DNA from 3 places in the Blautia sp. JLR.GB0024 genome. Region 2 is predicted to be linked to each of the others. Evidence: predicted binding sites of a transcription regulator. Region 2 holds the regulator's gene; each other region holds the start of a gene.
The links. The regulator Rex, encoded in region 2, represses fermentation and respiration genes when NADH is low (regulators of the CRP and FNR family bind a similar motif). The targets are predictions, from matches to a motif close to ATTGTTAANTANTTAACAAT.
Positions count from the first base shown of each region.

Region 1: a site for Rex is predicted at 657-676, ahead of V8Q34_RS20910 (L-lactate dehydrogenase). Genes of this name have one in related genera too.
Region 3: a site for Rex is predicted at 959-978, ahead of V8Q34_RS02680 (phosphoenolpyruvate carboxykinase (ATP)). Genes of this name have one in related genera too.

Region 1 is NZ_JBANBF010000012.1:4,249-6,524, forward strand. It holds gene V8Q34_RS20905 (sensor histidine kinase) at 1-289, shown strand, start outside; gene V8Q34_RS20910 (L-lactate dehydrogenase) at 869-1,816, shown strand; gene V8Q34_RS20915 (CoB--CoM heterodisulfide reductase iron-sulfur subunit B family protein) at 1,842-2,276, shown strand, end outside.
Region 2 is NZ_JBANBF010000001.1:694,565-696,840, reverse strand. It holds gene V8Q34_RS03145 (NAD(P)H-hydrate dehydratase) at 1-878, opposite strand, end outside; gene V8Q34_RS03140 (redox-sensing transcriptional repressor Rex) at 978-1,622, opposite strand; gene abc-f (ribosomal protection-like ABC-F family protein) at 1,795-2,276, shown strand, end outside.
Region 3 is NZ_JBANBF010000001.1:581,816-584,091, forward strand. It holds gene thrC (threonine synthase) at 1-913, shown strand, start outside; gene V8Q34_RS02680 (phosphoenolpyruvate carboxykinase (ATP)) at 1,036-2,276, shown strand, end outside.

The DNA.
Region 1 (2,276 bases), on a different contig from region 2:
GAACGCCCTGAAGTATTCCTTGGATGGTTCACGCGTTTTCATAACACTGAAAACAGACAATAAAACAGCAAGGGCCACGGTAAAAAATATTTCCCAGGAGGAGATCCCGTCGGATATTGATTTTACCGAGCGGTTTGTACGCGGAGATGAGAGCCGTACCGACGGCGGAAGCGGACTGGGCCTTTCTATTGCCAGGAGTTTTACAGAGGCGTGCGGAGGTGTGTTCGGGATTGAAGTGGATGCGGATCTGTTTGTGGTGACAGTGGAATTTCCGATAAAAGATATTTAAACTAACATGTTTGATAGATAAAAAGACTGCCCCTGCGGTGCCGGAATGACGGAGCTGGCAGGGGCAGTCTTTTTTTGAATACAGCGTGCTTTTGTAAGCACACCTTAAAAATGTGTGATAAATTCAGAAAAAACCATTTTTTGTTTTTTGTATACATACATGAATCTGCCCCAATATTCCAGGAAAATAATCGAAAAAATAATCGACAAAAAAAGTCCAAAAATAAATTGCACGCATAAAAATACAAGTAATTTAAGCATTTTTAATTTTTTGAATGCACGCACAAAAAACAAGATGGCCGAAAGTGCACTTTTCTACATTAACGTAGTAGATGAGGCAAAAAAGTACAAAAAATCGTTAAAAAGTTGTTGTTAATTTCTTATCAATATGATATCCTTAATTCGTAGCGCGAAATCAGATTCTTCTCAAAAGGCCCTGAAACCAGGGGGGATGAGTAAATATGTTTTAACAGAAAAACATACTCAGAGAGATAGAATTTGTGATTTCACATTTTTTTGAATATTAATTGTTAAAAAAAAGACAATAAGGACCACCCAAGGGAAGGGGAAAGGAGCAAGCATGAGTAGTAAAATTACTGTCATCGGAGCCGGAAGCGTTGGCTCAACAATTGCTTACACATTATCTAACGGGGATATCGCATCAGAGATCGTATTGATTGATATCAACAAAGAAAAGGTTGCCGGAGAAGTTATGGATATCGCACAGGGTACCTGTTTCCGCGATCCGATCAACATCGTTGCCGGAGAGTACGAGGATGCAAAGGATTCCGATATTGTGATCATCACATCAGGAATCGCCCGCAAACCGGGTCAGACAAGAATTGAGCTGACACAGACAAATGTGAATATTTTAAAGAGCATTACACCGGAAATTGTAAAGGCTGCGCCAAACGCGCTTTACATCATTGTAAGCAATCCTGTTGATATTATGACTTATGTATTTACAAAGATCTCAGGACTGCCGGAGAATCAGATCATCGGTTCCGGAACGATTCTGGATACGGCGCGCCTCCGCTGCGGACTGTCTGAACACTTTAAAGTTGCTCAGAAGAACATCCACGCTTATGTATTCGGTGAGCACGGCGATACTTCCTTCATCCCCTGGACTGGAGCATATATATCAGGTGTCAGCCTGGATGAGTATTATGAACTGGCAAAGAACCTGGGCAAAGACGTGGAAGAGCTTGATAAGGACGAGATGCTGACCTATGTGCAGAAATCCGGCGGCAAGGTGATTGCGAACAAAGGCGCTACTTTCTATGCGGTATCAGCGGCAGTATGTAAGCTGTGCGGAATCCTGCTGGCATCCTCCGATTCCATCGCAACGGTTTCATCCATGATGCACGGGGAATACGGCATTGAGGATGTCTGCGTCAGCACACTGACTCTGGTTGGACCGAACGGTATTCAGGGCAAAGTGCCGATGAGAATGAACAAAGAAGAGATTGCAAAACTTCAGGCAAGTGCCAATGCACTGAAAGAAGTTATCAAACAGATAGAACTGTAAAACAGGATTTTTAACAGGAGGAACTATGAAGTACAGTTATTATCCGGGGTGTACCCTGAAAACAAAAGCAGTTGAGCTGGATGCTTATGCCAGAGCTTCTGCAAGGGCACTGGGATTTGAACTGGAAGAAATTGAAAACTGGCAGTGCTGCGGCGGAGTTTATCCGCTGGGCACTGACGAGATCGCCACAAAACTTTCTTCCGTCCGTGCTCTCAATGAGGCCAAAGAAAAAGGCCAGGATCTGGTAACACTCTGTTCTGCCTGTCATCATGTGATAAAACGTGTCAATGATGATATGAAGAACGCAGACGATATTCGCACCAGAGCAAATAATTATATGCAGTTAGAAGAACCCTATGCAGGTGAGACGACAGTGCTCCATTTTCTGGAGGTACTCCGTGACCGCATAGGTTTCGACACGTTAAAGGAGAAAGTGACAGCTCCCCTTACCGGCAAAAAG
Region 2 (2,276 bases):
AAGCTGTACATGGCCTCCGGCAGCATTGTGGTCAGTGCCTGACGGTTCTCTTCCCTGGTATGTACCTTTATCATGCCTGCGCCGGCCCTAAGAGCCGCACAGGCGGAGAGATATGCCGCGCCGCTTATATCCCGGCTGCCGGCTGCCAGGAATATTTTCCCGAAAGTTCCTTTGTTCCCGTCCGGCTTTCTCGCCGGAATCCGGCACAGATCCTTCTCCTCACAGCTCTGTATGGACAGTTCAAAATCATTCTGAGGCAGCCTGTAGATTCCGATATCAGCCGTCCTTACCTTGCCCGCGCAGGATGCGCCCGGGTAGAATAAAAGACCTGCCTTCTCATAAGCAAAGGTGACTGTCACATCAGACTTCACTGCGCAGCCCAGCACTTTCCCCGTATCAGCACTGATACCTGATGGAATGTCCACTGCCATGACCTTTGCCCCTGACCGGTTCAGAGCTTCGATGGTGTCCCTGTATTTTCCGCCCACTTCCCTGGACAGACCTACACCAAAGACAGCATCTACTATAGTAGTATATTCAGCAGGTACTGCATTCTTGACAAAGGATATATGATAATTTTCTGCAATTTTCACTTGCTTTCTCATTTCTTCTGTATAATGGTCCTTTTTTCCAAGTATACAGATATCTGCCGAGACACCTGTCATATGGAGCATACGGGCCACCGCTACGCCGTCCGCACCGTTATTTCCGGTACCGCAGAGCACCAGAACTCTTTTCAAAGGAAAATTTTCCTCCCGAAGTGCCTGACAGACACTCAGAGCTGCCCGCTCCATAAGTACCAGGGAGGGAATCCCAATCTCGTGGATCGTGTATTCATCCAATAGCTTCATCTGTCCGCCGGTTACGATTTGTTTCATATCATACACTCCTCTCTTATTCCGGTATGAATCAGGGACGTCTGTCAAACCTTCCTGCAGAGCAAAAGGCCGCCGCAAAAATTCCGCAGCAGCCTTTTCTTACTTTTTATGTTCGGTCACATAACAATTCAGGTTATAAGACAATCGCATGAGGCTCTCAGAAAGGTGTACATTTTCCACGATGACATCCTCCGGGACCTCCAGATCCAGATGTGCGAAATTCCAGATGGCTTTGATTCCGTTTTCCACCAGCAGGTTGGCTGTCTCCTCCGCGTTATTCTTAGGCAGAGTCAGCGCTGCGATCTGAACATCATTATCCTTCAGATACTGGGGAAGTTCATCCATCATAAGAATTTCGTTCCCACGGATAGAGATACCTTTCAGAACCGGATTCACATCAAATATACCCACCACTTTAAATCCGCGCTTTTCAAACTGTACATAATTGGCCAGTGCCTGTCCCAGATTGCCGGCTCCGATGATGATCATGTTGTGGGTCCTGTCGAGCCCCAGAATCTTGGCGATCTCTGTGTACAGGTACTGCACATTATAGCCGTATCCCTGCTGCCCGAATCCTCCGAAATTGTTCAGGTCCTGGCGGATCTGGGATGCGGTCACGCGCATCTTGCTGCTCAGCTCGTTTGAGGAAATACGTTCCACACCATCTTCCAAAAGTTCTCCTAAATATCTGTAATATCGGGGAAGTCTTCTGATGACTGCTTTCGATATGCATTTTTCGTCCACGACTTTACCCTCCTTATGTCTAAGTTTTCTGTTTCATATAGGAATATTATATATAATTGTTAAAATAAAGTCAAATACAATTCCAGTTATTGTTGTTTTTATCTGTTGTCAAATTCTGAATTTCCGATATAATAGGAAGGGTGAACCAAAAGATAAAGGAGATTCGTATAAAATGATACTGGCATGTCAAAACATTGAAAAATCGTTCGGAGGCATGAATCTGATCCATGATGCCTCCTTCCATATAGAAGAACGCGAAAAAGCCGCCCTGGTGGGCATCAACGGAGCAGGAAAATCCACACTGCTGCGCATCATCATGCAGGAGATTCCCGCGGACAGCGGAGAGGTAATCTTATCAAGGGGCAGGACCATCGGCTATCTGGCCCAGCATCAGGAGTTGGACAGCGCGCTCACCATCTATGACTCTCTGCTCCAGGTCAAACAGCATATTCTGGATATGGAGCTCCATATGCGCAGAACCGAAAAACAGATGAAGCACGCCCAAGGGGAGGAGCTGGACCGCCTGATGGAGACGTATTCCCGGCTGACCCATGAGTTTGAGATGGAGAACGGCTATGCGTATAAAAGTGAGCTTGTGGGCGTACTGAAGGGACTCGGCTTTCCGGAGAGTGACTTTGAAAAAGAAATCTCCAC
Region 3 (2,276 bases), 110 kb from region 2:
CACAGGCAATTTTGATGATGCCCAGACCGCAGTGAAAAAAATGTTCAATGACAAGGCCATGGAGGAGGAGCTTGACAAGGCAGGCTTCCAGTTCTCTTCTGCCAACTCCATCAATATCGGCCGTCTGGTGCCTCAGGTGGTGTACTATGTTTACGCTTACGTGAACCTTTTCAAGAACGGTGAGATAAAAGATGGTGAAAAAATTAACGTAACAGTGCCCACCGGAAACTTCGGAAACATCCTGGCAGCTTATTATGCCAAGAATATGGGCCTGCCGATCGATAAATTGATCTGTGCCTCCAATGAGAACAAAGTTCTCTTTGACTTTTTCTCTACCGGAAGCTATGACAGGAACCGTGACTTCATTCTGACCTCCTCTCCATCCATGGATATCCTTATATCCAGCAACCTGGAAAGGCTTATTTACCGCATTGCAGGGGAAAATGCGGACAAAAACCGGGAGATGATGGAGCAGCTTACCAAGGGCGGAACCTATCAGATCACAGAGGAAATGCGCGGCCAGCTTGCTGATTTCTATGGCAATTTTGCTACAGAGGAGGAGACTGCCCAGGCTATAAAGGCTCTTTATGAGGATACAGGCTACGTGATTGACACCCATACAGCGGTTGCTGCCTGTGTTTACGGAAAATACACAGATGAGACCGGGGACAGCACCAAGACGGTCATTGCCTCCACAGCCAGTCCGTTTAAATTCACAAGAAGCGTCATGAACGCCATTGACAGCAAATATGATGCTATGGGTGATTTCGAGCTGGTGGATGAATTGTCCAAAATTGCAAATGTGAAGGTTCCCAATGCCATTGAGGAGATCCGTACAGCCCCTGTTCTGCACGATACCGTGGTGGACGTTCCTGATATGCCTGCCGCAGTAAAAAATGTGCTCGGAATTTAAAAAATAAAAATTCTATAAAATGTAAAAAAATCGTCAAGAAAATACATTGTTAAAGTATTGACTTTTAAAAACTAACATGAGATAATAAATTGACTTTGAGATAAGATTAAGGAGGAAACCATATGTCAACAAAAGCATATTACCCAATCAACGAGATTGGAGCAGGCAAAACTGGCTTCAGCAAAACTCGTTCCATTATTGAAGCAGCATTCTATGGCAACAATGTTGTTAAGGTTAACACATTAAAAGAGGCATATGAATTAGCGAAGAACTCACCTGGAACAGTCGTTACAGATATGCCTGTTTATAGAGGCGAAGAGTTTGGTCTTGAGAGAGATGCTAAAGTTTTATTATTCAACGATGGTGCTATCACAGGACGTTATGCAGCAGCACGCCGTATTGCCGGAGAACCAGGTGTTGACTGCGCGGCTCTTGACAAAGTGGCTATGGATGCTATTTATGAAGCCCGCTGGAAAACCATGTATCATGCAGAGGTATATGTAGGTCTGGACCCAGAATTCATGGTAAAAGCTCACCTGCTGATTCCGGAAGGCGAAGAGAACATCATGTACTCCTGGATGCTGAACTTCCAGTATATGTCTGATGACTATGTAAAAATGTATAAAAATTCCCAGCCTGTAGGCGGCGGAAAAGAAGCAGATATTTTTATCTTCTCAGATCCTCAGTGGGCACCTGCAAGCCGTCCGGGCGTTGACTTCAGCTGCTTAAGCGATCCGCAGACTCTGTGCTACTTCAACACAGACCAGAACTGTGCTTGTATCCTTGGTATGAGATACTTCGGTGAGCACAAAAAAGGTACTCTGACCATGGCTTGGGCAATTGCCAACAGAAATGGTTATGCAGCATGCCACGGCGGACAGAAAGAGTACACACTGGCTGACGGTTCCAAATACGTTGCTTCTGTATACGGTCTGTCAGGATCAGGTAAATCTACCATCACACATGCAAAACACAATGGCAAATACGAGATCAAGGTTCTGCATGATGATGCATTCATCATCAACACAGATACTTGTGCTTCCGTAGCGTTAGAGCCTACATACTTCGATAAAACTCAGGATTATCCTGCAGGATGCGATGACAACAAGTTCCTTCTGACATCCATGAATAACTCTGCTACATTAGACGAGGATGGAAACATCCAGCTTGTAACAGAAGATATCAGAAATGGTAACGGACGTGCGATCAAATCCAAACTGTGGGCACCGAACCGCGTTGACAAGATCGACGAGCCGGTTAACGCAATCTTCTGGATCATGAAAGACCCGACCATTCCGCCGGTAGTGAAATTAAAAGGTGCTTCTTTAGCATCTGTAATGGGCGCTACTCTGGCTACAAAACG